4 regions of the Ruegeria sp. BG11 genome follow, and region 4 is predicted to be linked to each of the others. Evidence: riboswitches for the same ligand, from Rfam matches in the RefSeq annotation. Region 4 holds a riboswitch; each other region holds the start of a gene.
What was found. Region 4 has a riboswitch for cobalamin ahead of ACR0JF_RS14730 (hypothetical protein). Riboswitches for the same ligand answer to the same signal wherever they lie in the genome.

Region 1: linked by a shared signal. The riboswitch ahead of ACR0JF_RS06310 (DUF1636 family protein) and the one ahead of ACR0JF_RS14730 (hypothetical protein) in region 4 are both predicted to bind cobalamin.
Region 2: linked by a shared signal. The riboswitch ahead of nrdH (glutaredoxin-like protein NrdH) and the one ahead of ACR0JF_RS14730 (hypothetical protein) in region 4 are both predicted to bind cobalamin.
Region 3: linked by a shared signal. The riboswitch ahead of ACR0JF_RS03755 (DUF1636 domain-containing protein) and the one ahead of ACR0JF_RS14730 (hypothetical protein) in region 4 are both predicted to bind cobalamin.

Annotation. Positions count from the first base shown of each region.
Region 1 covers NZ_JBQFTH010000003.1:42,259-50,126, forward strand. The annotation lists gene ACR0JF_RS06290 (carbohydrate kinase family protein) at 1-6, shown strand, start outside; gene ACR0JF_RS06295 (D-lyxose/D-mannose family sugar isomerase) at 25-690, shown strand; gene ACR0JF_RS06300 (hypothetical protein) at 809-1,030, shown strand; gene ACR0JF_RS06305 (hypothetical protein) at 1,027-1,515, shown strand; cobalamin riboswitch at 1,550-1,754, shown strand; gene ACR0JF_RS06310 (DUF1636 family protein) at 1,861-2,208, shown strand; gene ACR0JF_RS06315 (ABC transporter ATP-binding protein) at 2,205-2,981, shown strand; gene ACR0JF_RS06320 (ABC transporter substrate-binding protein) at 2,994-3,944, shown strand; gene ACR0JF_RS06325 (FecCD family ABC transporter permease) at 3,946-4,956, shown strand; gene ACR0JF_RS06330 (response regulator transcription factor) at 4,965-5,696, opposite strand; gene ACR0JF_RS06335 (ATP-binding protein) at 5,693-6,883, opposite strand; gene ACR0JF_RS06340 (substrate-binding domain-containing protein) at 7,108-7,868, shown strand, end outside.
Region 2 covers NZ_JBQFTH010000010.1:26,949-34,816, reverse strand. The annotation lists gene nrdF (class 1b ribonucleoside-diphosphate reductase subunit beta) at 1-333, opposite strand, end outside; gene nrdE (class 1b ribonucleoside-diphosphate reductase subunit alpha) at 345-2,468, opposite strand; gene nrdI (class Ib ribonucleoside-diphosphate reductase assembly flavoprotein NrdI) at 2,450-2,863, opposite strand; gene nrdH (glutaredoxin-like protein NrdH) at 2,879-3,100, opposite strand; cobalamin riboswitch at 3,186-3,377, opposite strand; gene ACR0JF_RS16275 (DEAD/DEAH box helicase) at 3,466-5,334, opposite strand; gene ACR0JF_RS16270 (hypothetical protein) at 5,572-6,024, shown strand; gene ACR0JF_RS16265 (entericidin A/B family lipoprotein) at 7,356-7,493, opposite strand; gene ACR0JF_RS16260 (metalloregulator ArsR/SmtB family transcription factor) at 7,614-7,868, opposite strand, start outside.
Region 3 covers NZ_JBQFTH010000001.1:739,434-747,301, reverse strand. The annotation lists gene cobN (cobaltochelatase subunit CobN) at 1-530, opposite strand, end outside; gene cobW (cobalamin biosynthesis protein CobW) at 536-1,591, opposite strand; gene ACR0JF_RS03755 (DUF1636 domain-containing protein) at 1,588-1,968, opposite strand; cobalamin riboswitch at 2,052-2,255, opposite strand; gene ACR0JF_RS03750 (NAD(P)-dependent oxidoreductase) at 2,282-3,352, shown strand; gene ACR0JF_RS03745 (hypothetical protein) at 3,585-3,764, shown strand; gene ACR0JF_RS03740 (VapE domain-containing protein) at 3,925-6,318, shown strand; gene ACR0JF_RS03735 (hypothetical protein) at 7,539-7,868, shown strand, end outside.
Region 4 covers NZ_JBQFTH010000008.1:199,892-207,759, forward strand. The annotation lists gene ACR0JF_RS14720 (DNA polymerase III subunit gamma/tau) at 1-1,099, opposite strand, end outside; gene ACR0JF_RS14725 (phosphatase domain-containing protein) at 1,269-1,772, shown strand; gene ACR0JF_RS14730 (hypothetical protein) at 1,769-2,176, opposite strand; cobalamin riboswitch at 2,264-2,485, opposite strand; gene ACR0JF_RS14735 (alpha/beta fold hydrolase) at 2,645-3,502, shown strand; gene rsgA (ribosome small subunit-dependent GTPase A) at 3,546-4,574, opposite strand; RNA gene ffs (signal recognition particle sRNA small type) at 4,732-4,830, opposite strand; gene ACR0JF_RS14750 (bifunctional 2',3'-cyclic-nucleotide 2'-phosphodiesterase/3'-nucleotidase) at 4,870-6,717, opposite strand; gene nudC (NAD(+) diphosphatase) at 6,903-7,868, shown strand, end outside.

The DNA.
Region 1 (7,868 bases), on a different contig from region 4:
TTATAGCCCTACGAAGAGTCCGATATGAAACGATCCGAAATCAACCGTATCAAGACCGAAGCCCAGGCATTCATCAGTTCATTTGGTGCCGTCCTGCCGCCTTTCGCAGATTGGACACCTGAGCAAATGCGCAGCGCCGATGCCGACAGCATCCGCGCCCATGGCCTAGGTTGGGATATCACCGACTACGGTCAAGGCAAGTTTGATGAACTTGGGTTGTTCCTGTTCACCCTGCGCAACGGCAACGTGAACGATCTGAGCCGGGGGCGCGGTATGCTCTATGCCGAAAAGCTGCTGATCTCTCGCGACAAACAGCTGTCGCCGATGCACCGCCATATCGTCAAAGCCGAGGACATCATCAACCGAGGGGGCGGCGATCTGGTTATGGAAATCTATGCCTCGGACCCCGATGGCGGTATCGACCGCGATACCCCGGTCACCGTTCCCAGCGATGCCTGCCCTGTCACCATACAGCCCGGAGAGCATCTGCGCCTGAAGCCAGGTCAGAGCGTGACCTTGATGCCCGGCATCTGGCATGCCTTCTGGGCGGAACGTGGGGATTGCTTGATTGGCGAAGTCTCAACCGTGAATGACGACCGGACGGACAACGTATTCGAAGACCCGATCCCCCGCTTTGCAACAATCGAAGAAGACACGGCCCCGGATTTCCTTTTGGTTGCCGACTACTGACTTCATTTAGAGTTTCGCGCTTGCCTTTTCTGACTGTTTTTGTCAGCTAACGTCTGACCCAGTCAGATTCCGTTGGAATCATCGCCCGGTCCCATTTTTCGACCGAAAGATAACCCTCATGCGAAAATCCCTCGCCGACCTGTTTGCCATGGACGCCGTTGCCAGCCGCCATGGCTGCGCTTTGAAACCGAAGATGAGACAGGCGACCGAGGCCGATCACAGCTTTCCCGTCCGCGCTGCATCGCCGCGTCCTGAAACGCCGGTTGACCCAAACAATCTTCCGCAAAACGTCCACCCTTTGGTCGCACAAGCCCCCAAACCCAATAGGGAACGCGCATGAAACCCTCAGCATTTGACCACACATTGCCCCGCGTCGAATTTGACGGTTTCGAACGCGGTTTGCTGCCTGTCATGCGGCACTTCGTCCTAAGCTTAACACAGCCGAAAACGCAGGCGTGGCAACATGCCTTTTCGGTCGCAACCGAACGCTGGGGGCGCGACCAGGGGCTGGTTCTGGCGCATCTGGTTTTCAAGATCGTCAAGGCCACGCTACACACCCGCCCTATAGGTCTGGCCTGCAACGACCCGCTTTGTTTTGAGACGCGGCACGAGCTGACATGTGACGAATGCGCCCTGTTGCGAATGCTGCATCACATGCGCCGCGACGAAACTCCGGCGGCGCGCGATGCTTTGAACGAATTGACCGGAGGCTACCCGGACGCCCATCTGATACAGGCCGGTTTGACCCTGGCCAGCCAGTTCCCGACAAATGGCGTCGGACCGGGCCAAAGCGCGCGCAGGCCGACCCTACGCGTGGTCCGATAGCGCGATTCCGGCGCTTGACAATAGGAGCGTGAGCAGACTAGCTGCTCTGGATGGTTCCCAACGGCCTGTGCCTGAGGGATGAAAATGGGAATACGGTGCGGCCCGAGGGCCAATGCCGTGACTGCCCCCGCAACTGTAAGCGGAGAGCGACGCCACAGAACCACTGGCCCCTAAGGTCGGGAAGGTTGGCCAAGCAACGACCCGCAAGTCAGGAGACCTGCCATCACAGTTTAACCAACCCGGGGCGGGGTGTCCCGGAAGGAGGCTCGATGGCACATCTGCGTGCTGATGCAACTCATGGCTTTTGCCTTCACTTGACTTTTGTTCAAGTTGGCGCCCCGTGCCATGGCTGATCATTTTGTCCTGATATGCGGCACCTGCAATGGGCCGATCCCCGCACATAAGGCGAAGGAAACGCTGGATAGCCAGCTGCCCGAGGGGTTCTCGACACGCCTGATCGACTGTATGGCCGGGTGCGATCGCCCGATGACGGTCGGGATGCAGGCCAAGGGCAAGGCGCAATATCTGTTTGGCGACATTCAAACCCCCGCCGATCTGAACGCTTTGGTCGAGTTTGCCCATCAATTCCGGGAAAGCGAGGATGGTTGGACCAGCGCCTCGACCCGTCCTTTAGCGCTCTACACCAAAACCCTGTCGCGCATGCCCTGTCTTCCACCGGAGGACACGGTATGAGCTTTCTGATTGCAGAAAATCTGGAATACTACGCCCTGAACGGAGATGTTCTGCTGCGGGACACCTCGTTCACGCTTGAGGAAGGCGCGATATTGGCCGTTGCTGGCCCGAACGGGGCGGGCAAGACGACGCTGCTCAACCTCTTGTGCGGTGTCGCAAAACTGGCGCTGGGCGATGTACGTATTCAGGGTCAAAGCCTGCGGAAACTGTCGTCGCTGGAGCGGGCCCGACGGATTGCCGTTGTCGGCCAGCAGGAAATACCCGACGGGCGGCTGCAACTGCGCGATTATGTGGCCCTTGGACAAATCCCGATCAGGGACGACAAATCCGCCGAAGCTCTTAAAACGGACCTGCAGCGCGTATTAGACACCACCGAACTGTCCCATCTGGCTGGTAAACAGATGGCAAAACTGTCCGGCGGAGAGCGTCAGCGCGCCCATATCGCACGGGCTTTGGCGCAGAACCCCTCGCTGCTGTTTTTGGACGAACCGACCAACCACCTGGATCCGGATGCCAAAGGGCACATGCTGTCTCTGGTGGCCGAGTTGGGTGTGACGGTTGTGATGATCGTCCACGATCTGGTCATGATTCCCGAATTCGCCAGCCACGTCGCCCTGATGAAGAACGCGCAACTGACGGCCTTCGGCCCGGTCGCCGAGGTTCTGACACCAGACCGCGTGCGCGAGACTTTTGGTGTTGACTATCTGTGTTTCCAGCACGAAGGACGCGTGATCCCAGCGCTGGACATCCGAAAACGAAAGCTTTCATCTTAACAGGAGAGATTGATGAAACTGAAACTCTTGTCCGCTGCGGTCCTAAGCGCACTGGCGGGCGGCGCTGCCGCGCAAGAGATCACCGTCGACAATTGCGGTGAACCTCTGGTGTTCGACACCAAGCCCGAGCGGATCGTGGTTCATGACATGAACATGACCGACATGGCGTTTGCGCTGGGTCTTCAGGATAGCATCGTTGGTCTGACCGGCATCACCGGCTGGTATAAAACTAGCCCCGATTTCGACGCGCAGCGCGGCGACATTCCCGAGCTCGCCCCGAAATACCCGACGGTCGAGAACCTCGTCGCGGTTGAACCCGACATGTTCTTCGCCGGTTGGTACTACGGCATGAAACCCGGCGGTGACGTCACCCCCGACACACTGGAGCCCTTTGGCATCAAGACCTTGGTTCTGACCGAAAGCTGCATCCACCTGAACAAAGACCGCCCCGAAGCCAGCATGGATCTGCTGTTTGACGACGTTCTGCGTCTGGGCACCGTCATGCAGGTCGAAGACAAAGCGACCGCGCTGGTCTCGGGCTGGAAAGACCAACTGGCCGCAATCGAGGCCAAAACCGCCGATCTGGAAAAACCCCGTGTCTTCCTGCTGGATGGTCCGGCCGATGCGCCCTTTACCGCAGGCAAATACGCCATTCCCGACGCGATGATCGCAGCAGCGGGCGGCGTCAACGTCACCCATGACATGGACACAAGCTGGGGCCGCACCTCGTGGGAGGCTGTCGCCGCCTCGAACCCCGAATTCCTTGTCCTGCTGGACTACCAAACCGGCAACGGCGCGGCGGATACGTTCAAGTTCCTTCAGGAACATCCGGTGATGTCGCAAACCGATGCGGTCAAAAACGAGCGCTGGATCGGCCTGCGCTATGAAGAGCTGACACCGGGTCCGGCAAACATCGAAGCGATCGAGAAGATGGCAACGGCGATGCACCGGGGTAACAGCTGAGATGACGAAGACGGGCCAGGCGGTCCTGCTGGGGGCGGTCATTCTGACCGCCCTTTTGTTGCTGTCGACGATCTACGGCACTACCCCGATCCCCTTGGCCGAGGTTTTCACCGCGATTGGGCTGGGGACTGGCGTGACTGAGGGCGACATGTCCCCTCTGCACCGGATTGTCTTTGACCTGCGCCTGCCTCGCGCGTTGTTTGCGGCGGTCATAGGGGCCGGGCTGGGTGTTGTCGGGGTCGTTTTGCAAACGACTACGCGCAATGACCTGGCTGACCCGTTTCTCTTTGGCCTCTCGTCCGGGGCCGCTGCAGGTGCCGTTCTCGTTATCACTGTGACAGGCGATGTTCTGGGCATCTGGACCCTGCCGCTTGCGGCGTTTTGCGGGGGCCTGATCGCGTCCGGCATTGTTCTGGCCCTGGTTCAAAGCCTGCGCACCAGCGCGCCGGAAAAACTGATCCTTGCAGGCCTGGCTGTATCTTTCCTGTTTTCGGCCATCACCAACTATCTGATTTTCGCGGGCGACAGCCGCGCCGCGCATTCCGTCATTTTCTGGATGCTAGGCGGTCTTGGTCTTGCCCGGTGGGAGACCTTTCCACTTGTCGTGCTAGGGCTGACCCTGATCCTGGGCTATTCCCTCTATCGCAGCCGCTGGCTCGACGCGCTTCTGACGGGGGATTTCACGGCCTCGACGCTGGGCATTCCAGTGCAAGGCCTGCGATTCCGGATGTTTCTGGTCGCGGCCTTGGCCACTGCCAGCTTTGTGTCGGTGGCAGGCGTGATCGGGTTTGTCGGCCTTATGGTTCCGCATATCGCCCGAGGCATTGCCGGAACGCTCCACCGCAATCTATTGATCACATCTGCCGTCGTCGGGGCCATCTTGCTGACGCTTTCAGACATTCTGTCTCGGCTACTTCTGGCCCCGCAAGAGTTGCCGGTGGGGATCGTTACAACCTCGATCGGGTCGCTATTCGTATTCCTTTACCTGTTCAAATCCTCACGATCTGACTAGCACGGCCTTCATCCCAAGTTTTGCCGACGCTCAAGCCAGCTTCCCAACTCTTTTTCCGCCGAAAAGATGCTCTCACGATTCAGTATCTGAGAGGTCATGGCCTTTGAAACCGCCCGGACACGTTTGTTGATCGCGATATCGTTGCCATCCACCGGCAGATCGCCCACATCCAGTTTTTCATAGATCGACAGCAGCCGGTTCTGCACCGTCCTCAGGGCCAGCTTACGACGCAGCGCTATGGTCTTGTCGGGCAAACCAAGGGCGAGATCGGATAGGATTGCCAACTCAACCTCCGTCAGCGCCTCACCCGAGCGGCTCTGTTCGCGTTGGATCTGGTGGATTTCCCGGTCCACCATGATCTGCGCCTCGATCAGAACGGCGCGCAGGGCCAGATGCATTCGTGAGGGGCTAGCCGTCTTCAAAACATAGCCATAGGCGGCCTCTTTCGGAACGATCCGCGCAATGCCGCGCAGATAGGCCTCGTCCGAATAATTGGACCAGAACAGAATGCGGGTTGCGGGGCGTTCAGACCAAATGGTCCGCGCGGCTTCGATCCCGTTGCGTTCCTTCATGCGCAGGTCCATGACGATGGCCTCAACACCGTTCTGCCGGGCCTGCTCTTCCCCTTCCCGACCGTTCGAGGCGAGGCTCAGGTCGGTCACCTCGGGCAAGGCATCCTGAACCAACTCTCGCAGGTAGTTGGCGTGCATTGCGTCGTCTTCGACCAGCAGAACCTTCATACCAACACCTCGATTTTGGGGCATTCGGAGGCCGGAAGACAGACGGCAATCTCGGTCCCGCCATTGTAGCGGATGTCAAACTGCGCCGCTATCAGCCGGGCGCGGGTGCGCATGTGCGTCAACCCGCCCGAGGCCTGCCGGATTTCAATCGCTCCCATGCTGCGCCCATTGTCCCGCACGCGAAGGTGCAGCCCGTCCATGCATTCAATCTCGACCTCAATACGACTGGCCGAGGCATGTCGGACTGCGTTGTTGATGGCCTCTTGTGCGATACGGAACAATGCGATGCGTTTGGTTTGTGGCAGCCGGTCGACCATCCCGCCGGACAGGTCACGAAAGTCAATCTCAACCCCTTCATCCGGGTCAATCGCGCGTTCAAGATGGGTCCGTACGGCATGCTGAAAGCCGAACAGCTCCAGCAGAGACGGAATCGAGGTGTCGATAATCTCACGCAATCCCTGGATGCAGTTCCTCATACTGCTGCGCAGCCCGTCCAAGTCCTGAGGCGTTTCGCACCGCTCCAGATCCCGGCTGATCCGCGTCATGTCGGCAAGAGTCTGATCGTGCAGATCCATCCCGATCCGTTGGCGTTCCAGCTCTAGCGCATCTGTCAGGCTGAGCGCCCCAAGCCGCAGCCCCTCTTCCCGCGCCTGCACCTCGGTCCGCATGATCGCCTCACGCCGAGCCTGTTCATTCGCACGCAGCGCATAGAAATACGGGGCCAGAATATCCGCAATATTGCGAACTTGCTCGACGGCCTGTTCATCATAGAAATCAATCTTTTGTGACGAACAATTCAACGACCCGATCGTGCGGCCCAGCACTTTCATCGCCACATTCACGCGGCTGCGCATATTGTGTTTGAGGATGGGATCATAGTCCCCGCCTTCGAACACATATCGCGGGTCCTCCGGCGCGTTGCCGGTAAGCATGTAGTCGCAGTCGCCACGTAGAATATCGCGCACAGGCGAGACCTCAACCGGGGCGCGGGTGCGGCTCCAGCTGGTGCGCAAGCCGACCTCGTAACTTGTGTTGAGCCGCCCTTCCTCGTCGATCAGGCAGACATCCAGGTGATCGATTTCCAGAATGCGTACGATCTCGGATTTGACCGACCGCAACGCGGATTTGATATCCAGATTGCCTGCCAGATGGTTCGAAATCCGCAAATAATAGGCAAGATCGGCCATGTGTTCTCTTTCGCAGCGCCAGCCTGCCGCAACCGGCATTGGCGAGTATATCGACCGGTGGATCAGGTGTCATGCGGATCGCCGCAGCCCATTTGCGGGAACCCGCAAGGAATGCGCGCGTCCTACTCTTACTTTGCGCGTGCCCTTTAGGAATTTTAGGCAAGTCGGCCCCGTCAGGCTGGCACCAAAATCGTGCGGCGCTTGGGCCGCTTTGGGAGGAAAACATGACACTAAAGGCCATATTGCTCGGCGCTGCGGCCGGGATCATCACCCTGACAGCCCCGGCTGCCGAAGCGGATACATCCGACAAACGCATTGCTCTGTCCAACAACTATGCAGGCAATTCGTGGCGGCAAGCCATGCTGGAAAGCTGGCAGAAAAACGGAGATCAGGCCGTCGCGGATGGTGTTGTCGCCGCTGCTGACGCCTTTACGACCTCGGAAAATCAGGCCACTGAACAGGCGGCTCAGATCCAGAACATGATCCTGCAGGGCTATGATGCCATTGTGATCAACGCCGCCTCACCCACCGCAATCAATGGCGCGGTCAAGGCTGCGTGCGATGCGGGTATCACCGTTGTGTCCTTTGACGGCATCGTTCAGGAACCCTGCGCGTGGCGCATCGCGGTCGACTTTCAGCAGATGGGGCGCGAGCAGGTGAAATACCTGGCCGAGCGCTATCCCGATGGTGGCAATCTGCTGGAGATCCGCGGTCTGGCCGGGGTGTTCGTCGATGACGAGATCAGCGCGGGTATTCATGATGAGGTGAAGAACACCAATTTCGAGATCGTGGGCTCGGTCCATGGGGATTGGGCGCAGGATGTGGCTCAGAAGGCCGTCGCCGGTATCCTGCCCAGCCTGCCCGAGATCGTGGGCGTCGTAACCCAGGGTGGTGACGGCTATGGGGCCGCGCAGGCCATCGGGGCTACGGATCGTCCAATGCCGACCATCGTAATGGGCAACCGTCAGGACGAGCTTCAGTGGTG
Region 2 (7,868 bases), on a different contig from region 4:
CGAGGAATAGCTGCGCGCATGTATCGCCTCCATAAAGGCGATGTTGGTCAGTACGGCCTCTTCATGCGGAGTGACGGCATCCGGCATCAGAGCAGGGGCACCGACCGTGTTCTGAATCGTGTCCAGCAGGGTCAGGCCAGTGAAGACGCGGATGGTCAGTTGTTTTTCGTGATCCGTCAGCGTCGCCCAGCTTTGGATATCGTTTGACAGCGGCACCTTCTCGGGCAGCCAGAAGTTGACCGTCAGGCGGTTCCAGACCTCAAGGTCTTTGTCATCCTCCAGCCGGTTCCAGTTGATGGCGCGGGGGATCTTGGTTTGGATCATGTCTTTCATATCGTTTCCCCTTACAGCGAGCAGGATACGCAGCCCTGCACCTCGGTCCCTTCAAGGGCCTCCTGGCGCAGACGCACGTAATAAATGGTTTTGATACCTTTCTTCCACGCGTAGATTTGCGCGCGGTTGATATCGCGGGTCGTGGCCTCGGCCGGGAAGAACAGGGTCAGCGACAGCCCCTGATCCACATGCTCGGTCGCCGCGGCATAGGTGTCGATCAGAGCCTCGGGGCCGATCTCATAGGCATCGCGGTAGTATTCGAGGTTGTCATTGTTCATGAAAGCCGCCGGATAGTAGACGCGGCCGATCTTGCCCTCTTTGCGGATTTCGATCTTCGAGACGATGGGGTGAATCGAAGAGGTCGAGTTGTTGATATAGCTGATCGAACCGGTGGGCGGCACCGCCTGAAGGTTGCGGTTATAGAGGCCGTGTTTCACCACATCTGCCTTCAATGCTGCCCAGTCGTCGCGTGTGGGCAGGGTCATGTCATCGAACAGAGCCTTCACCCGATCGCTTTCGGGAAGCCAGTCACGGGTGGTGTATTTGTCGAAGAATGTGCCCGAGGCGTAGTCGGAGGTCTCGAACCCCTTAAACGACGCCTTGCGTTCCTGCGCCAGTTCGCAGGAGGTGCGGATCGCGTGATAGGCCACGGTCGCGAAATACACGGATGTGAACTCGATACCCTCAGGCGAGCCATAGTGGATATGTTCGCGCGCGAGGAACCCGTGCAGGTTCATCTGCCCCAGACCAATCGCGTGACTTTCATCATTGCCCCGACGCACCGACGGCACCGAGTCGATTGCCGACATTTCGGACACCGCCGTCAGCGCGCGGATCGCAGCGCCAACAGTGCGGCCCAAATCACCGCCATCCATCGTCTTGGCAATATTCAGCGAGCCGAGGTTGCAGGAGATATCCGTGCCTAGATGCGCATAGCTGAGGTCATCGTTAAATTCGGACGCTTCATTGACCTGCAAAATCTCGGAACACAGGTTCGACATGTTGATCCGGCCCGCAATGGGGTTCATCCGGTTCACCGTGTCTTCGAACATCACGTAGGGGTAACCGGATTCGAACTGAATCTCGGCGATGGTCTGGAAGAATTCACGCGCATTGACCTTGGATTTACGGATGCGCTTGTCATCGACCATCTCGTGATATTTCTCGGTTACCGAGATTTCCGAGAACGGCACGCCATAGACCTTTTCTACGTCATGGGGCGAGAACAGGTACATATCAGCGTTTTTCTTCGCCAACTCGAAAGTGATGTCGGGGATCACCACGCCAAGGCTCAGCGTTTTGATACGGATTTTCTCATCGGCGTTTTCGCGTTTGGTGTCGAGGAAGCGTATGATGTCCGGGTGGTGCGCGTTCAGATACACCGCACCCGCACCTTGCCGCGCGCCAAGCTGATTGGCGTAGGAGAAGCTGTCTTCCAGCAGTTTCATCACCGGGATCACGCCGGAGGATTGGTTCTCAATGCCCTTAATCGGTGCGCCGTGCTCGCGGATGTTGGTCAGCAGCAGCGCTACACCTCCACCGCGTTTGGACAGTTGCAGGGCCGAGTTGATGCCGCGCCCGATGCTCTCCATGTTGTCCTCAAGCCGCAGCAGGAAGCATGAGATCAACTCCCCGCGTGAGGCTTTGCCCGCGTTCAGGAAGGTGGGCGTCGCAGGCTGGAAACGGCCGTCGAGGATTTCTTCCATGAAGGACAGGGCCAGTGCCTCATCGCCGCGCGCCAGCGCCAGCGCGGTCATGACGACGCGGTCTTCATAGCGTTCCAGGAACCGCTGCCCGTCACGGGTTTTCAGCGTATATGAGGTGTAATATTTGAATGCGCCCAGAAAGGTCGGGAACCGGAACTTCTTGGCATAGGCCGCATCCCAGATCTTCCGCATGAAGTTCTTGGAATACTGGTCCAGAACAGCCTCTTCATAGTAGCCCTCGGACACCAGATATCCCAGCTTTTCATCCAGCGAGTGGAAGAACACGGTGTTCTGGTTGACGTGCTGCAGGAAATACTGCCGCGCGGCCATACGGTCGGCATCGAACCGGATCTTCCCCTCACCATCGTAGAGGTTCAGCATCGCGTTCAACGCGTGATAGTCCTGCTCGTTTACGCTGCTGTCGAGCATAGGTGTCTCCCTAGTTTTTCCAGCCCGGCGCGGACGCGGGCGATGTCGGTCTCTGTTCCGGCCAGCTCAAACGTATAGAGCAGCGGTACGTTGCATTTCTGGGCGATGATGCGACCGGCCAAAGCGTAGGTCGCACCGAAATTGCGGTTGCCTGTGCCGATCACTCCAACGATCCCGGCGCGTCTGTCCGGGTCGTTCAGAAACCGGATCACCTGTTTCGGAACCGCTCCGCGCCCTTCGCCATCGGCATAGGTGGGGCTGATCAGCACGTAGGAGTGTCCGGGGTCAGGCAACGGGTCCGTTCCATTCGGAATGCGGAAAGAAGTCAGGCCCAGCCGCGAGACAAAGCGGTGGGTGTTTCCGGATTTCGATGAGAAATAGACCAGCGCCGGGATCGGCGCGGCCATGGTTCAGGCCAGTTGGGCGATCATGTCCGGGCGGAAACCCGACCAGTGATCACTGCCCGCCACAACGACAGGGGCCTGACGATAGCCCAGCTCGGTCACATGGATCATGGCGCTGTCGTCCTGGGTCAGGTCGATGACGTCATAGGTGATGCCTTTTGCATCCAGCGCGCGGGTGGTGGCGGTGCATTGTACGCATGCGGGTTTGGAATATACGGTAATGCTCATGTCGTCCTCTGTCCTTTTAATGAATGCCGAGGACGCTGCGGGCAAAATGCCCCCTGAACACGCCCCCGAACCCTCCGTTCGCGGTTCTCTTTCTTTGCTTACGGCAGGTCTCCTGGCTCGCGGATTGATGTTCGGACTGGCCTTCCCAAAAGCACGCTTTCAGTGGCGTATTCAGCCGAACTCTCCGCTTACAGTTGCGGGGGCAGCGCCGGTTTTTCACCGGTTTCCCTCTTAGCTTTCAACAGGAATCGAAAGAACCGAAGCAACACCATATTGGGGCTGGTGGCGACATGTTGTCAATATATGGTGTGGCGAAGAAAATAAATTTCTTCGCTTGCACAACCTGTCGCGGGCGCTAGGGCGGTCTACTTTTTCCGCTTGGGCATCGCGTTGCCACCCTTCATCGCAGCCGCCCGCGCGCGGTTTTTCTTGCTGCTTGGCTTGCCTCTGGGTGGAGGCGGGCCTTTCGGACGGCGCGCGGGCTTCTTTTGCTGATCGCCCGAAGGGGCCTCATCTCGTTTGGGCCGCGTTTCGGGTTTTGGCTTCTCGGCCGGTTTTCGGCGCGGTTTTGCGGGCTGAGGCTCAGCCGCGCGGGCCGGGCGTTCGGGGCGCTTCTTGCCTTTGAAGTCGCGCTTGGGACCTTTGCGGCCACCACCGGAAAGGGCGGGCGGCGCGTCCAGTTGCACCAGGGTCTTGGTACCTTCGACCGTCATCTCCGGGCCAATGGCCTTCAGGAAACCTTCAACGCTGCTTTCGCGAATCTCGATATAGCTTTCGGTGTCGGCAATGCGGATCGCGCCGATATCGTCTTTGGTGATCTTGCCCGCCTTGCACAACATGGGCAGCAGATAGCGCGGCGATGCGTTCTCGTTGTGTCCCTCCGACAGCGAAAACCACACGCTCGGTCCTAAAGGCACGTTCGGCTTTGGCGCGGTATCTTGTGCGTCGCTCAGCTCCTCCGGGGCGGAATGCTTGCGCCCGTATTGACGCAGATAGGCCGCCGCGAGTTGCTGCGGTGAAAAGCGCGAGACCAGATCATCAACCAGTGCGCTTTCGCCCTCGGTGACATCCACGGTCCAGTCGTCCGAGCTGAACATCCGCTGCATGTCCTGCGCCTGAACCTCATCGGCCGAGGGTGCAGACCCCCAATCGGCTGTCAGCTTGGCGAATTTCAGCAGGCGTTGCGCCTTTTTGAACGATGCAGGCGGTATGACCAGCGCGCTGACGCCTTTCCGCCCGGCGCGTCCGGTTCGGCCCGAGCGGTGCAGCAGCGTTTCATGGCTGTTCGGCAGTTCCGCATGGATCACCAGATCAAGATTCGGCAGGTCGATGCCGCGCGCGGCCACATCGGTCGCCACACAGACCCGGGCGCGTCCGTCGCGCATGGCTTGCAACGCGTTCGAACGTTCGCTCTGCGTCAGCTCTCCGGACAGGGCCACGACCGAGAATCCACGATTCGACAGCCGCGCCGTCAGGCGGCTGACCATGGCGCGGGTGTTGCAGAAGATGATGGCGTTGGGGGCCTCATAGAAGCGCAGCACGTTGATGATTGCATTCTCACCATCGCGCGGGGCCACATTCATCGCGCGGTATTCGATATCGGCATGTTGTGTGCGCTCGCTGACGGTGCTGACACGCTCGGCATCGCGTTGGTAGCGGGCGGCGAGGGAGGTGATGGCGCGGGGAACCGTCGCGGAAAACAGCAGCGTCTGACGCTCAGACGGGGTTTGTTCCAGAATGAACTCAAGATCTTCGCGGAAGCCCAGGTCGAGCATTTCGTCGGCTTCGTCCAGCACTACGGCGCGCACGGCGGTCAGGTCAATCGACTCGCGCATGATATGGTCGCGGAGACGGCCCGGCGTTGCGACCACGATATGCGCGCCGCGCGCCAGCGCCCGCCGCTCGTCTCGCATATCCATGCCGCCGACACAGGACGCGATGAACGCGCCTGCATCCGCATAGAGCCATGCCAGTTCGCGTTTGACCTGCATCGCCAATTCGCGCGTTGGTGCGATGACCAGTGCCAAAGGCGCGCCCGCCGTATCGAATACATCCACGTCGCCCAGAACGGTCGGAGCGATGGCGAGGCCGAAGCCAATAGTTTTCCCCGATCCGGTCTGTGCCGAAACCAACATGTCGCGCCCTTGCAGGTCGGGCGCTGATACGGCGGTTTGGACAGGGGTCAGCGTGTCATACCCTTTGCGATCAAGGGCGTCTTGAAGTGTCTGTTTCATGGCTCGGCTCATTGGGATGCTGCGGTCACCCTCAGAGCGTCTTGTACGCGGATGATCGTTGAAGGGCTCTCCTTACCGAGTGAGACGCCGGATGTATAGAGCGGAAAGCGGGCTGTGCGATCAAACGCTGCATGAACGCTTGATGAAGGTTCCTTCAGGAAAGTTGTAACCCATCACACTCCTCCCAATCTGTTGAACACAGCCAGAGATGGCACCGATTTCAGGGAGAAAGAGACCATGACCAGATTTATGACTGCCGGAGCAGCCGCTCTGGCCACGAGCCTAGCCCTTGGCGCTGCCGCTGCCGCCGAAACCACGCCTGATCTGCGCGGTATTTGGACGGCCAGTCAGACTACAGTTTCGCCGTCGAATTCGGCTACCGGCGATGCTCCGCGATTTAACCAGTCGGAATGGGTGCTCGAAATTCAGGCTCAGAACGACAATGTGTTCTGGGGACCGAGTATGTGGCGTCGCAATGCCATGGATGACTGGACGATGTACGAGGCCACCGGTTCCATTAGCCAGGATGGCTCGGGAAAGATCGGGATCGTCGAAAGCTCGGCCGAGCCAGCGATTGGCGTAAACGCTTTGATCGACGCGCGCTACGAGGATGGGCGAATTTACGCGGATTTCCGTAGCCTGCGGACTGGAACAACCTACAGCACTGTTCTGGAACGTCAGGTGAACTGAAGCGTTTTCGGTCCGGCCGGACTGTAGGGGGTACAGACTGTCGCCTGATTTTGACTGCGACAGAATAGTAGGTAAACCGTCCGGGTCGGAACGCTTCTCAATATCGGAAAACTCGTCTCCATAGGGAGGAGGCGGACCGGACGGTGATTTCGCCGCTCGCGACATGATCCATGATATGCCGGGTTTACACGCGGTGTTCCTCGGCCCGGGGTATTCGGATCTCGCGATCCTTCAGCGCGAAGTCGCGCGCGGTGAAAAATTCGCCTTCCGGTCCAAGCTTCATTTTAGAAGTATGGCATCCTATCCGCCATATGCCGCAAGTTCTGCTGGGAGGATTTGTCCAGTCGATCTTTTGCGAACTTATCTGTTTTGCCTCCAAGACCGACTTCAGCACGGCTGGCGTTTTTAAGCGTCGGTTAAGAACCAATACCGGGCGCAAGCCTCACTCTAAATACCGTCTTGTACATGTGCTCGACAGCGCATGTTTTTAGTAGGGAACTTAGCCCCGTTTCGGTCCGAACGATTCGGTTCTGCGGACGGTGCGGCGTTGTCAGTTCCTGCAATTTGCGATCAGTTTATCGTCTGTTGCCGTTTGCACCTGCAGCAAATCGCAATATTCCGGTCAGAGTTTGGCGAAAAGAGTTTTGCAATTATAACCCTACGTGGTTGTCGAGAAATCCGGAGTTATCCACAGTACCCTCCCGGCAGATATCAACAACTTATCCCCGTCTGATTTCCATGCTGCAGTGCTATTTTCTTGCCCGATAGAGGGTGCAATGCAAGATTGGTTTCACCGCTGGAGTTCCTCGGATCAGAAGGCGGGATGCAAAGGCCAAGGGGGTCTACGCAGGAGATGTTGATCTTAGGATTGGCGTTATTTTGCAAGGACTTACCGGTGGGTGGTGCATCGAGTTGGGGCTTCTTGCCTTGGGTCGACGGATCATCTTCTCAAATGGACTTTGTGCGTCGCGGCGACTTTCGAGTTTGTGGCGGCGGCTGCGGTTCCTTCGGGGGCCGGGGCAACTGGTTCGAAGTGGTCTTAGGACAAACTTCGTCCGGGTAAGGCGTCAGGGGTTGCCCGCAAGGGCGCATGCAAAGACCGCGTCTGCGCACCTGACGCCTTTTCCCTTGCTGGCTTCATGCAGGCTACCACCCACCCCTCTTCAGAATGGGAACGGGGCTCTTTCGCATGTGCAAAAGAGCCCCGTGTTAACGTCAGATGATGCAATGCCGCGTCTATGCACCTGTTCGTACACAATACTCAGTTTAGCCCGCCGCATCAACAATATATTGCGTGCGTCATCCTGCGGCCCGCAAGATGAAGGCATGAATCAGAGGTTTTCCTGCACGTCCGAGGCTGCGTTCTGGATCGCATCGCCCGCTTTTTCGATGTCTTTACCTGCGCCTTTGGCGGTTTCACAGGCGGTCAGTGCAAACAGGCTCAGGCCAATCAGAATTGCGCGGATCATGTTTTTCTCCTTCATGCTCGATCAGGCCTTCGGTAGCAGTATCTTACTGAGGAGGCTAGCACTTATGCGGTTTACCGGGGGTCGCGCTGCGTCTACGCCTGCGGCCTGCCGGGTAAACTATTAGTGCCCTGTGTTTTCGCTGCAGAACAGCTCATATACGGTTTCCAGCATCCGACGGGGCTTGTCATCGGCCAGTCGGTAATAGATCGCTTTACCGTCGCGGCGGGGCGTCACCAGCCCCTCCAGCCGCAAGCGCGACAATTGCTGCGACACGGCGGCTTGGCGAGCGGACAACAGGGTCTCAAGCTCGGTAACAGATTTCTCGCCCGACGCCAGATGGCACAGGATCATCAGACGCCCTTCGTGGCTAATCGC
Region 3 (7,868 bases), on a different contig from region 4:
AGGGTTTTAGCCCCCATAACCGGGCCGGCATAGAGCCCCGCCGCCAATGCCATCTGCGCCAAGGCGGCCTGCGCTGCGACTTCACCGCCGGTGTCGCAGAGATGTACCAGACGCCGCAGGGTCGAGACGGGCAGGGTGGAATACTCATCCAGCCGCGTATCCTCACGCCCGTCGGCGGGCAGGACGGCCAGCGCGATCCCCTTGGCCTGCGCAAGTGACAGAACTTGCTGCAGTCCGTAGGCCCAGTAAGGCACGCCGCCAATCAGACGGATCAGAACGCCCTTGGCGCCCTCAAGCGTCTGTTCCACATAGGTGTCGACTGACAGAGGATGCTTCAACGCCGTCAGGTTCGCCAACCGCAGGGTCGGCATTCGCCCTTCCGGCCCGCCACCGCGATGCCAGCCTGCCGCGAAAGCGCCAAGGTCGCTGTCCGAGAAGGACAGCACCACCAAATCCGCCGGGCTCTGGCCCAGATCGGTTGGGGTTTCCGTTTCTGCTAACCCGTGGCTTTCGCGGAAGACGACGTGCATGGGCCTTACTCGGCGGCCTCGGTTACACTCGCGAGGATATCGCGGATTTCTGCTTCTTTGATGTCGTCATGCTCGGCGATCACCACCATGCGCGAGCGGCGGTCTTCACCGGGCTCCCACGGACGGTCATACTGGTGACGCACACGGGCCCCCACGGCCTGAACCAGCAGGCGCATAGGCTTGCCTTGAACGGCGGCATAGCCTTTGACGCGCAGGATGTTCAGCTCATTGGCCAGACGCTCGATCTTGGCAATCAAATCGGCAGGGTCGGACTGTTCAGGCAGATCAACGATGATGCTTTCGAAATCGTCGTGCTCGTGGTCGTGGTGACCGTCGTGATGCGACGGGCGGGCGTCCATGTCATCCTCGGCAGCCGCTTCAAGCCCAAGTACAACGCGGACGTCCACGGCGCCTTCGGCCACTTCGACGACGGGTAGCGGGCGAGGGGCCTCGGCGGCGATGATCTCTTTGGCTTTTGCCACGCCTTCGGGGCCGGCCAGATCAGGCTTGGTCAGCAGGATGATGTCGGCGCAGGAGATCTGATCCTCGAACACTTCGGATAGAGGCGTTTCATGGTCGATCGAATCGTCGGCCAGGCGCTGAGCGTCCACCGCTTCGACATTCGGCGCAAAGCGACCAGCGGCGACGGCCTCGGCATCGGCCAGCGCGATGACGCCATCAACGGTGATTTTTGACCGGATATCGGGCCAGTCGAACGCCTTCAACAGGGGCTTGGGCAGGGCGAGGCCAGAAGTTTCGATCAGGATGTGATCGGGGCGCGGCTCCAGCGCCATAAGGGCTTCGATGGTCGGGATGAAATCATCAGCCACGGTGCAGCAGATGCAGCCGTTCGCCAATTCCATGATGTTCTCCGCTGGGCAATCCGGGATGGCGCAGGATTTCAGGATGTCGCCATCGACGCCGACATCGCCGAACTCATTGACCACCACGGCCAGACGCTTGCCTTGCGGGTTCTGCATCAGGTGCTTCACCAGAGTCGTTTTGCCCGAGCCCAAGAAGCCAGTGATCACGGTGACGGGGAGTTTTTCCAAGTTGCTCATTTCAGGGCTCCAATCGGGGGAATGCGGGCTGCGCAGTTCTTGCGGAAATGTTCGGGGCGCTCGCGCCATTTGACCAAGCCGTCCTCGGTCGCAAGGTACTTGGTGGCACCGTCAACGATCGCGTCGACATGGTCGGTTTCGTTCAAATGTTCATAGACGAAGGTCCAGCGATCCGGGCCGCCGCGCAGCACGATGGAACAGCCCTCGTTGCAGTTCGACAAGCATTCCACGGCTCTCAGGGTAATCCCTTCCGGCAGCTCCGCCTGTTCAAGCGCCTTGTGCAACAGCGTGCCGGGACGTTGCGCGTCGTCTTCAACGGGCAGCCCGCGACGACAGGTGGTGCAAACCAGCAATTCGACCGGAGCGGTCTCGGTCATGTCTCTCATCCCCCCAACTCCTCATCGTGGGGGACGGGGTTTCATGCGGGTCCCTTGACCCGACACCGGAACACCCCGTCCGGTTTCATCTTCGGGCGCTGGCAGGTCTCCCGGCTTGCGGATGTCAGAGGCGTACTCTGTCGGATGTCCCGCCTTCCCGGCTTTGAGCCAGTGGCTTGGGCACCCTCTCCGGTCACGGTCGCGGGGGCGGCTGCGCTTGGCGGAAAACCCGTTGACGCATTCCCTTTTCATCTGTTCGCACAGACACCAACACGAGGCTCATGCGGCACGCACCCGCAGCTTGTCAAGCGCGATGCAGCTCAGACCGCTGCGGCACGTTGAAAAGCGACCTGCCAGCGTCGCTAGGCGGCATGAACAGGACGCTGATGCATGGTCGCATGGTCTCAAATCGCAAACGGAGGCGAAATCCATGAAAGTAGGTTTTATCGGGCTTGGGAATGTGGGCGGTAAGCTGTCAGGGTCATTGCTCCGCAATGGAATCGACCTGACGGTTCATGACCTAAGTTCCGATCTTGTTGAGGCTTTTGTCGCGCAGGGGGCCAAAGCGGCTGAAAGCCCGGCCCAGATGATGCGCGATTGCGACGCTGTGATCACCTGCCTGCCGTCGCCTGCGGCCTCGGACGCGGTGATGCAAGAGATGCTGCCCGAGGTTGGCCCCGGTAAAATCTGGATGGAGATGTCCACCACTGACGAGGCCGAGGTCAAGCGATTGGGGGCATTGGTTCTGGAGCGCGGAGGGGCTGCAGTCGATTGCCCTGTCTCGGGTGGCTGCCACCGTGCGGCGACGGGCAATATCTCGATCTTCGCCGGCTGCGACCGCAATACCTTCGAAAGCATTTTGCCGTTCCTGACCACCATGGGACGGCGCGTTCTGCACACCGGAGAGCTCGGCTCGGCCTCGGTTCTGAAAGTGTTGACCAACTATCTGGCAACGGCCAACCTGATCACCTGTGCTGAAGCGCTGGTCACCGCCAAGGCCGCCGGGATGGATTTGAACACCACCTATGAGGCCATCAAGATTTCGTCAGGGACCTCGTTCGTGCACGAAACCGAAAGCCAGGTGATCCTGAACGGCTCGCGCGATATTTCGTTTACAATGGATTTGGTGAAAAAGGATATCGGCCTGTTTCAGGATGTCGCCGACCGCGCCGGTGTTCCGCTGGAAATCAATCCGGTGATGATCAAGATATTTGAGGATGGCATCGCCCGGTTTGGCGAGCGTGAGCTGTCGCCAAACATCATCAAACGCCTTGAAGAAGCCACCGGCTTGGACATCCGCGCACCGGGTTTTCCTACGGAAATGCAGGACGATGAGCCGGAAGAACCAGGGTACGAAGTGGTGCCTCGGGGGCGTTCCTCCTGAAAACTGATTCCCGGAGACGGTATTTAGAGGAAGGGGATGTGGAGGCGAGTACCGGAATCGAACCGGTGTACACGGATTTGCAATCGACACTTTGCAGGTGTTTGCGGATTTCTTCTCGGTAGAGTTGTTCGATGTCTAGCATGTGGCTAAGTCCTTGTTACCTCTATGACAATTCATATAATTTCACAGAAAGTCATGAGTGTTGAATCAAACGTTTTGATACGTTGATGGCATGAAGCACACACCGATCCGCACCACATCGTGCATACAGAACCAGCGCAAATATGACGTTAAAACTGACCGTCTGACGCGGACTGTGATGGACCGTCGCAAGGCGTTGCATCACGCCGAACAGGCGCTTGCCGATCATCTGCTGAAAGAGAAAAACGCCCGACTGTATAGGGCGGGTTGACCCGCACGGGTCGAACGATCCAGCATACCGAGGCACCACAAGCCATCTCAGGGTGCCTCAAATGAAGTGACCCGGTGCGATCTGCACCGGGCCGCTAACATATCCCCCTGACCTCTCACAGCAGGGACCAAGCAACGATGGACCATGAAAGGACCACGCAATGGATGGCACAAAAGTAACACCCTTTAACACTGGCGATCAAGGTATTCTGGTACCCCAGATAGGGGGCACGCACATTCAGTGGTTACAGGCGGGGTTTTTAGACACCATCCCTGTGATCCCGGCTGGTGCCGCACTGCACGAGACGTCGAAGGTCGACCCGGATGCCCGAGGCAAATGCCCCGGCGACTACTTTGGAGGTGCTTGGGACGGGCTTGGATCGTGGCCCAGCTATGAGATGAACGGTGTAAAGGCCGCGCGGTTAGACGAACTCGGTGCGAACACAGGCTTAAAAATGGGGGGGCGGTGGACCGGCTTGGATGTCGACCTTACCGACCAAGATACCGCACAGGCCATGCTCAATCGTATCCATGAACTCGGTGGTGGTGAATACTTTGTTCGGTGGGGCCAAGTGCCGAAATTCATGGTCCTGTTCCAGATCGCACCCGGCGAAACGATCCGCAGGCGTCAGTACCCGATCCGACGTAATGGCGAGACCCAGCGTATTGAAATCATGGGTGTAACAGCCAAGGGGCGACCTTCTCAGGCCGTTGTAGCAGGTATTCACCCCAAGGGTGCCACATACCAATGGAACCGACCTCTACGTGCCGATTTGATCCATCAGGCGACGGCTGCCCAAATGGACTATCTGGTCAGTGAACTCATGACGATTGCCGAGGGGCACGGCTGGACCAAAGGTCGGGCTTCCAATGTGAACACCAGCAATGACGGCCTGTCGGGTCTGGGTAGCGAGCCGCACGACCCGCGCCTGATCGGGCCTGTGGTCGATCTGATCAGGAACGATGACTTGGAATATGACGACTGGATCGGAATCGCATACGCCATCAAGAACTCCTGCGGTGGTGGCGGCTGGGAAATGTTTGAGCGGTTCAGTGCGCAGGCACCAAAGAACGATCCGGCGTACACCAAGCGGATATGGGACGGTTTCGACGCGGACGGGTATTCCGGGTTCGGCAAACTGGTCTATTGGGCGCGTCAATCAAATGGCGGCGTGCTACCTGGTGATCTGGAATTGCGCGTTAAGCAGGGAATGGTACTCAAGCAGGCCATGCAGGCCGGGATGCCTGAGATTGCCCCACAGGTGCCCGTCCCGCTCGGTACGGTACCGGGGGCGGCTGTTACGGGTGAGGTGTTACCAGCAGACGGTCAGCCCGTGTTGGCCCATCACGGCGATGGGCAATTTCAATTCACTTCGGTCGACGGCAAGCTGGTTGCGAACTACGCGAACGTGCTGGCCACCCTGACCAACAATGACATTTGGCGCGGCGTCTTTGCGTTCGATACGTTCAACAACAAGCGCGTCATTATGCGAGACATGCCGTGGCTCAACGCGACAGCCGGTCAATTCGTGGCAGACGCCCACTATCGCGGCGTCCATGCTTGGATGCAGGCGCATCTGTTCAACAAGATCGGATACGGCGATGTGCTGCGTGCCGTTCAATACGCAGCCGACCGCAACACCTTTGACCCGCTCGCAACCTACCTGAACGGCCTGCAATGGGACGGTGTGCCCCGGATCGGTGCGTGGCTCTGGACTTACTGCGGTGTCGATGCGACGGCGTGCGATCCGGCATATATGCACTACCTTGCCGCAGTGGGCCGCAAATGGCTGATTGCTGCTGTGGCCCGCGCGCTGGAACCCGGCTGTCAGGCTGATAACGCCCTGATCTTTGAAGGTCCGCAGGGTGTGGGTAAATCCAGCGCTCTGGCGGCGTTGTGTCCAAACCGGGATTGGTTCGGGGATTCTTTGCCGGACTTCCATCACAAAGACGCCAAATCCTACTTACAGGGTCGCTGGATCATAGAGATGGCGGAACTGACGCAGGTCCATCGTGGCGAGTTGGAAAACATGCGGTCGTTTCTGACAACCCCGGTCGACATCTTTCGCCCGTCCTACGGCGTTGAGGAAATCATAGTTCCAAGACGGAACGTGTTTGCCGGATCGACCAACCGCGACGACTACCTGCGCGACCCGGCTGGTGAACGTCGTATGTGGATCGTGCAGACAGACGGCAAGTTTGATGTCGAAGGTCTGCGCGGTGTGCGTGATCAGTTATGGGCCGAGGCGGTGCGCGCGTACGGTAACGGTGAACAGTGGCACCTGACATCCGGTGAGGAAACATCTGCACGGCAGATACAGATGGACCGTGTACAGGTCGATCCGTGGCAGGACACGTTGGCGTCGTTACTCGCAAACAGACCTGAGACCAGCTTGCCCGAGTGTTTCGCGCTGATGGGTATTGCCGATAAGGAACGCACGACGGCACAACGCAACCGCATTAAGACAGCGTTAGCGGGTCTCGGTTACGTACGCAAAGGTCGCATCAAAGCGCGTGGAACGTATCGTGACGCCATCAAATACACGCTAAAATAAGTGGGGCACAAACGTGGGGCACGTTTTTGGAAAACCCCGCATATATGTGCAATGATATAAAATTCACTTTTGGGGCATCCACTTCTTACTTAAACGGACGTCCACTTGTACTATTCGGTAGTATCAATAAGTTAACCCTATATTTTTGTGCATAAAGGTGGGTCAAAAACAGGTCGTGCCCCACAGTTGTGCCCCAGCCTGTAGAGGTTAGGCGGAAATTAAATGCCCCATGCCCCAGCAACCAACGAAAGTATGAATACAGCATAGATGATCGGTCTATTATGGGGGCACATATAGGCGGGCTATGACGGACCACTGCGCACCGTGAACGCAACCCACCAGCAACCAACGATCAACGCAGACGCAGCGGTACAATGACCGGCAGGGGCGACGGGCATAGTGTAGCGGCATGGGTCGTGCGGTCCGTAACGGTATCTATGTTTCGCAATAGATGAACGTATGATCACTGCACGCTACGCACCACCCCACCAGCATGACCACCCCACACCTCGGTCACCCTCAGCACGTCTCGACACGTGACGTTGCACGTTGAGCGTTGCGGTTGCTGCGGCTGTGGTGGCTGGGCAGAGCGTAAGCCGGGGGGGATTGTGTGAAACCGTTCAAGGGGGTGCCGTCACCGCACCGGGGTGTTGATTTCTACAGTAACGCCTCAAAATGACCTTGGTAAAAATCAATTCATTGTTCTCGACCTAGATGGGCGTCTTGCAGCTTGCGGATACCCTCAGACAAGGAGCCAATTACACTGGTTAGCTACTCACTAGGCAAATTCGAACGTTAAACCTTCTAGTTGATGTAATCTTTGATATACTGCCGCTGCGCGCGCGCGCGCGCGCGATCGTTGGTCCTGAGCAACGCGCTAAAACTTGGCCCTAGTCGCTCAAGACTCGCAGGTGTCCAGCATGACCCATCTTGCACAGCTCAGTACCCCCCGCCACACCCGCCAACCGACCATTCACAACCGATCCGACAAACGCTACGAAATCACCGGCGGTTTAGTTTACATTTTTTGGTCGCGCCTGACAGAAAACCCATCAACGACATCTCACAGCGATAGATGGAAGTCATTGGCTCGCGAAACCTTCTTGTCTTTTTGAGGTTATGCCAAAAAACCGCTAACTCGCGGTTTTTTTGGCAGAATTTCGAATGCGAATTTTGGGTTTCTTTCCTAGATAACTCTTGAAGGAAAGGAGAACTTAGCAATGAAGATCAAGAAGACAATTCCAGTTTTGAGCGCATGCGGAACACTGTTCATATCCGCTTGTGCGCAACAACCGGGGGCAATAGCGCCGGTTTCAATGGGTGATACCTATGGCGATGTAGCGTGTTCCCGCGCCGCAAGTCTATACAAACAAGAGTCGGCAAAAGTTCCGACACTGGTGGCGGCGCAAAAGAATGCCGTAACGGGTGATGCGTTAGGCGTTTTCTTGATTGGCGTACCTGTCTCAAGCCTTTCAGGTGCCGACCTTGAAGGAGAGATTGCCGCTACAAAAGGGAAGCTAATCGCTTTGGCTGGCCGCCTAGAAGCATGC
Region 4 (7,868 bases):
TCACCGCCATTTCGGCGGCCATCATAGAGTTGGGGGCGGCTGAAACTTCCTCAAGCGCTTTCAACAGCATCTGCCACATCCGAGTCAGCACCCGCATGGGGAGGGCCTCAGCCATCTGCTGGCCCCGGGCGCGCTCATCCGGGGAAACAGTTGGGTCTTCGGCTGCGTCCGGGGTGATCTTCACGACCGAAACCCAATGAGTGATTTCGGCCAGATCACGCAGCACGGCTAGTGGATCAGCTCCTGCGGCATATTGGCCACCAAGCTCGGTCAGCGCCCCTGCCGCATCGCCCCGCAGGATCATGTCCATGAGGTCCAGAACCCGGCCACGATCCGCCAGGCCCAGCATCGCGCGCACTTGATCTGCCGTCGTCTCTCCGGCCCCGTGTGAGATCGCCTGATCCAGTAATGAGGTGGCGTCGCGGGCAGATCCCTCGGCAGCACGGGTGATCAGCGCCAAGGCGTCTTCGGCAATCTCAGCACTCTCCGCAGAAGCGATCTTGCGCAGCAGGCCGATCATATCCTCGGGTTCGATCCGGCGCAGGTCGAAGCGTTGGCAGCGCGACAGAACCGTGACGGGAACCTTGCGAATCTCAGTTGTGGCGAAGATGAACTTCACATGCGCCGGCGGTTCCTCAAGCGTCTTGAGCAGCGCGTTGAAGGCGCTGGTCGACAGCATATGGACCTCATCGATGATGTAGATCTTGTAACGGGCCGAGGCTGCGCGGTAGCGAACACTGTCGATGATCTCGCGAATATCATTCACGCCGGTGCGACTGGCGGCGTCCATCTCAATCACGTCGACATGGCGACCTTCCATGATGGCGACGCAGTGTTCACATTGGCCGCAAGGCTCGGTCGTGGGTCCGCCATTTCCGTCCGGTCCGATACAGTTCATGCCTTTCGCAATGATCCGTGCGGTCGTGGTTTTGCCGGTTCCGCGAATGCCTGTCATGACAAAGGCTTGCGCGATGCGATCCGCTTCAAATGCGTTTTTGAGCGTGCGGACCATCGCATCCTGACCCACCAGATCGGCAAAGGTTTCCGGGCGATATTTGCGGGCGAGAACCTGATAGGCGGGGCTGTCTGAGTCGGTCATGTCTGCTCTGGCGGATTCGGAACGTCACTGCAGCGTAGAGGCCCGCGCCGCCCGCGTCCACATGAGTTGAAGAACGATTTTGTTTTGGAAACTGGCGCGTCAGGGGTACACTCTTCAGATTGTGAATCAAGCCTAAAGTCAGGATCAACGCTTCCGGGGGGATGCTGTCATGACGAATTTGGTCATTCATGCTTTGCAAGTGGGCGGGGGCACACTTGCCCTAACGTCGATGCCGGGAAAGGGCGGCGACTATGCAGGCGACCTTGAAACGATTGGAGATTGGAGGCCGGGCCTCGTGCTGTCGATGACAACCGAGGCCGAGCTGGTCCAGTTTGGAGCCCGCGATTTTGGCCGCGACGTTCAGGGGCGCGCCAGCCGCTGGGTGCATCTGCCGATTCAGGATTTCGGCGTGCCACCGTCAGAGGTTGATGCGCAATGGCCCGATGTTAGTGCCGCGGCGCGGCAGGCTTTGTCTGGCGGAGGGCGCGTGCTTGTCCATTGTCAGGGCGGATGTGGTCGCTCTGGCATGGTGGTGCTGAGGTTGATGATCGAATGCGGCGAGGCTCCAACCCAAGCGCTGGATCGGTTGCGCAAGCTACGCCCCTGCGCGGTCGAAACCGATGCACAGAAGCACTGGGCCACCTTGCCCGCCCGAGCTTTGGCAGACTCCTAAGCCGACAGTTGCAGTTCCGCCGGGGTCGTTTTGCGCGGCGCAATCACTGATGCCTCGAGCATGGCGCAGGGCAGGGATGTCATCGCTGCGCTAGGCAGGCTGCTCGTGTCGGTACCGAACATCAAATCGGCATAGCGATCGAGGGTCTCGCTGTCGGCCTTAGGATCCGCTCCGCAATAGACCCGCACCCGAGATTGGCTGGCCCGAAACCGGGCGTGGCAGCCGTCCGAGCAATGGGTCAGGTCACTGCTGCCTTCGATTTCAAAGTCCGATGTGGTCGCCGGACCAGCTTGGTCCAGTGCGTCAACCATTGAACGCGCCAGCCGCGCCAGCGCCGGGCAAGTCTTGCCGGTATGTTGGCAGATAGTTGCCGAGAACCTATGTGTCTTCGTCTTCCAGATCATCCTGCGCCCTCCGCGCGGTGGACAGGGGCTGGGATCAGGTGGGGCAGATAGGGTCTGTCACGGCCTGCCCGGACACCCCGCCCGAGTTTGGGTTATGTTGACGATGGCAGGTCTCCTGACTTGCGGGTCATCGCTTTGCCGACCTTCCCGGCCTTTCGGCCAGTGGCTCTTCGACATCGCTCACCGCTTACAGTTGCGGGGGCAGTCGCGGATTTGGTTCGTCCCGAGTAAGTCGGGGAAAACCGCACCGTGTTCCCTTTTCATCCCGACCTCTTGTGAAAGCCGGGAACCATCACACCATCGCTAGCGTTCAAAACCATTCTGAGTCAAGTTGAACTTTCTGCGCTGCGGAAAGACGATCCGCAAAGTGGACGCGTGGTCAAGCGGGATCGCAGTTGACTTGCATGGGCTGTCTGGGGTCAAGTTGCAATGTGAACTCATCAGTTCAGTTTTCCACCGAGGATGCCCATGTTGGATGCAAACCAAACAGTGCTGATCGAAGATGTTCAGATCCCGGTGGGGGATGGTGCCCTGTCCGGGTGGATCTACCGGCCCGTGGCGCAGCCCGAAACCGTAGTGGTGGTCAACAGCGCGACAGGGGTTCCGCGAGACTACTACAAGCATTTCGCACAATGGTTGGCCTCGGATCGTGATATCGCCTGTCTGATCTACGACTACCGGGAATTCGGGCATTCGAAATCGGGCCCACAGCGTCGGTCGAAGATTTCGATGGCCGATTGGGCGTTGCAGGACATGCCCGCCGCGCGGGCCGAGATGCGCCGACGGTTCCCGCTGTCGCAGCAATGGTCAGTTGGTCATTCGCTTGGAGGGATGCTGGGGCCAGTGCAGCCGGATATCGACAAGATTGATCGCATGATCTGCGTCTGTTCTGGCCTTGTGAAGTTGGGCGATCATCCTTGGCCGTACCGCGCTCTGGCCGGGTTGTTCTGGTATGGGCATGTGCCTCTGGTCGTGAGCGGCCTGGGGTATTTGCCGGGCAAGGCACTTGGGTTTGGAACAGACCTACCGCCTAAGGTCTATTGGCAATGGCGCAAATGGTGCACCGCGCCGCAAAGCTATCTGCCCGAGATCGGAGACACACTGCCGCAAGCTACGTGGCAGGATGCTGACGTTCCCGTCGACCTTTTTGCCTTCACAGATGATGAGATGGTCCCAGAAGCTGCCGTTTGGCGGTTGGCCGAGCTTTATGGTCCAAAAGCACGCCGTCACCTGTTGTCACCGGAAGAGTTTGGTGTTCGGGAGATCGGCCATATCGGTGTGTTTGCCCGCCGAAATGCGGTGCTCTGGCCACGATTGATCGCTTGATGGGGGGCGCCGGCGGACCGACGCCCCTTTTTCAGCCCGTGTTTCAATCGCCGCGCCGCGCGGATTTTCCGTGCATCGCAGATCGGACCATCTTGCCGAAAGCCTTGTCGCGTGCCCGCGCCTCGGCCACGGTCTCAGAGTTGCGCTGATCCTCGCGCCTCAGCTTGCGCCAGCGTTCCAACCGATCTGCATCCAGTGTGCCTGCTTCAATCGCCGCCTGCACAGCGCAACCGGGCTCGGCCTCATGCTGGCAATCCGAGAACCGGCAGGTTTGGGCCAGCTCCAGAATGTCCGAGAACACTTCGTCCACCCCGTCCTGCGCGTCGAGCAGGCGCAGGGCGCGCATGCCGGGGGTGTCGACCAGCCAACCGCCATTTTGCATCGGATGTAAGGCGCGAGACGTCGTGGTGTGGCGGCCGCGGGCGTCATCCTCGCGGATTGTGGCTGTTGCCTGATCCTGCCCGGTCATTCCGTTGGCGAGCGTTGTTTTGCCAACCCCGGATGACCCGACCAAAGCCGCTGTCTGACTCGCCGGACACCATGCCAGAACCTGCTGCAGGTCTAACGCTTCATGCGCGTTGACCGTCAGGACTGTCAAAAACGGTGCCAGCGCTTCGGCCTGCTTGGCGTAGGCTGCGGGGTCCGAGCAGCTATCTGCTTTGGTCAGGACCACGACAGGATAGCAGCCCGCCTGATGCGCCAGTGCCAGATACCGTTCGAGCCGGGGCACATTGAAATCCGCATTGCACGAGCTGACGATGAACAGCACGTCAACATTGGCTGCGATCAGTTGCGCCTCGGCTCCGGTTCCGGCAGCACGGCGTTGCAACAGGCTGCGCCGGTCAAGCAGATGCTGAACGCGATTCTTGTCATCGGCCAGCACCCAATCGCCAACCGTAAAATCGCCAGTGGAATGACCAGGGGCAAACAGAGATGTTTCACCAGTCTCGTTCATCCCGACCAGGCGGTCCCGGTGAACACCGGTGATACGAAAAGGCGTGAGTTGCGCGTGCGCCGCGTGCTGTGCAGCGAAGTGAGAGGACCATCCCAGGTCCGAAAGATTAAAAGACATTGGTTTGCCTGTGTTCAGATATAGCAATCCCATCGGATGGCCGATGCGCATCCGTTGGCGATGTGTTCAGGCAATCGGAGAGTTGGGTTTAGAACCGATCTGCCCGAAGGGTGTTTGCTACAATCATAAAGCCCTCCTGCGGCTGATGGTTTCTATAAAGTGAGAGGTTGGACATCGACCCAAGCGGGGCTCGTTGTGGCTGCTTCCTTCCGGACCTGACCAGGTTGGCGAGGCGCTCGCCCGCGCCAACCTCTCAACGCCTGATATAGGGAAGGGATGTGAAAATGACAACCCGTCACAAGGTCAGTCGTATCCTTTCAAAGCCCTCGGTATCAGGCCCCAGCAATTCGGGGGAGTATCTGCTTAGCTCGGGCAAATACTTCAACGCTCCGCTGCCGGTTCTTAGGATCGTGCGAATACCATAATGCGGGGCTAAGGAGAATGGGTAAGGCGCCTGATCCAGAGGGTCCGCGGGCAGGCGATCTGACAGGTAGTCCCGCAGTATCTCTTTGATATCCCTGGACGGCAGAGGAATGGCCCGGGCTTTTGTGACGAAAGGGAAATGCCCACCACCGCTGGCGCGATAGTTGTTGAGGGCGACCACAAAGCTCTGGTCGTCGCGGACTATTTGCCCGCCCAAGCACAGGTCGCGGACGCGCTGGGCGGTTGGATCGGTCATGGCGCCGTTGCTATCGAACCGCGCAGGGCTGGACAGGTCGATCTGATAGGTCACGCCAAACACGACGTCAAAGTTATGCCCCGCCCGGCGGGAATCGGTTAGCTCGGCTTCGGCGTCTGGGTGGATCTGGTTGAGAACACCCGCCGACATCTCAAGCCAGTCCCGCAGTTGCGCGCCGGTGATTTTGACGGCCCGCAATTCGTTGGAGAAAACATGCAGGTCAGCGACGTGGCGCAGGCAAATCTCGCCCACAGGCACGTCCGTATAGTTCCTCGGCCCGGCGCGGCCGCCGAATTTGTAAGGAGACACCGCAGACAGAAGCGGCAGTTCGGCGAACGCGGTGCCGTTTAGAAACGGGCGCAAACCCGCCGCTTGTGCCGCCGCGACCAGGGCTAGCCCCCGATCCGGCGCGCAGAAGCTGAAATAGCTGTGCAGGCTCTGCGCGGTATGACTGACAGGTTCGGCCATCCTTACGCGCGTGGCCAGATGCGCGGGCTTGAGCATCTCGCACAGGTCCTTGTCTTCGACCTCATCGGCTGTGGCGACCAAGCTGCAGTGGCGATCCGTGATCTGCCAGCGCCCCTCGGGTACCTTGGTCAGGTGCAGGTCTATGACCCCCAGATAAGACCCAGCGGACCCGGCCATGACCACAGGTGTGCCGTGGACCAGACCATTTTCGGCATCAACGCCGTCAAGCCCGAGATGCCCCGCGCCCGGCATTGTCAGGTGCGTGTGACCGGCAACAATCGCGTCAATGCCCTCAATCTCGGCGAGGGGAATCACCGCATTCTCAAGCCCCGGCTGAGTCGTCGATTGCTCCAACCCCGAATGGGCCAGCGCGATGACCAGATCACAGCCTTGCGCGCGCAACGCCTCAGCCGTTCGTCGGGCGGCGGTCAAGATATCCTCGGCAATGAACGTGTCTTTTAGGTGATGCGCCTCCCACATCGTGGTTTGAGGCGGAAGCACTGAAAATACGCCGATTCGGATCGTTTCTTCCTGCGCAACGGACCGGGTCAGAACGACACTGCGCAGCCAAGGCTGCCGGTCGTTCACATGGTTCAGATTGCTGCAAATCACCGGGCAAGGGGCTTGGGTAATTACGCGCTCAAGTACATCCAGCCCGAACCCGAAATCATGATTGCCCAAGCCGATCGCGTCATATTCCAGCGCCTTGAAGGCCTGCATCATCGGGTGCGGGCCATCGTTTTCCACCGCCCAGTCCCCAATCGGTGTTCCTTGCAGCGCGTCGCCATTGTCGAACAAAAGAGTCAAGCCGTCCTCGACCTGTTGACGGGCGTTTCGGATCGCCGACGCCGTACGAGTCAGCCCGATGGTCGGGTCTGGTTTGTCCGCATAGTAGTCGAACCCGGTCAGGGTCATATGCAGATCGGTGGTTGCCAGAATGCGGATATGCATTCCTGCGTCCTGCGCGTCTTTCATGCGCGGGGAGATTGCGGTCACGTTTGATTGTCTACTTTTGCGCTATGAGAGCTAAGAAAATTTACCAAGAGGACAAATAAGTGAAAAATCCGAGGCGGTCATGCGGTGTTTCGGTGGCACCTGTCGATATGCCGCAGTAGTGAATTGACATTGCAACACCTGCGCGGACATGGCAGCCCTAGGCGCAAAAGGCCGAGGGGACCCCAATGAAAAACGCAGAAAACGTGACATTCGGCAGCTCGGGCCTTGATCGTGCGGCCCATCTGCGGGGGGATGCGGACAAGCTGGCTGAGGCGGCCCAAGATCCAAACGCCCGCTGCTTGTTGCTGTGGCGTGGAAAAGTGCTGGTGCAGGGCGAGGCTCTGGATCGGTTGGGTCTGGTCAACATGGCGCATCCTCTGGTCGCCAATGGCCCCGGTGGAGTGGTTGAGGCTCCGATCTTGCTTGGCTGCTCTGGTGACGGGGCGGCGATGTTTGCCGCAGATATCTCTGAATGGCAGGCCGAGGGGCTGGATCTGTCGAGCTTGGGCAATTTCATCGACCCGTCCGAGCAACAGCATCCCGATCTGCCCGAGGGTCACGTGTTTGGCGAGCTGCGCCGGATCATGACGCGCCTGTCCGCCCGCGATGCCGAGCTTGCGGCGACAGCCAAGGCGGTGATCGGCTGGCACGAGACGCATCGCTTCTGCGCCCGCTGCGGTGCGCCAAGCGACGTATCGCAAGCCGGATGGCAGCGCAGTTGTTCGGCCTGTGGTGGCCAACACTTCCCACGCACCGACCCGGTTGTGATCATGTTGATCACCCACGGCGACAGCGTGCTGATGGGGCGCTCACCGGGGTGGCCCGAGGGCATGTTCTCGTTGCTTGCAGGGTTCGTCGAGCCGGGCGAAACGCTGGAATCCGCGGTGCGGCGCGAGGTGATGGAAGAGGCGGGCGTTCCCGTCGGCGCAGTGTCCTATCTGTCCAGCCAGCCCTGGCCGTTTCCGGCGTCGTTGATGTTCGGCTGTGCCGGTGAGGCTTTGTCTCGGGACATTCAGATCGACCCGGTTGAAATCGAAGAGGCAATGTGGGTCAGCAAGTCCGAGATGATGCAGGCCTTCGCGGGGGAGCATCCGCGCCTGCTGCCCGCTCGCAAGGGGGCGATTGCGCATTTTCTGCTGCAGAACTGGCTT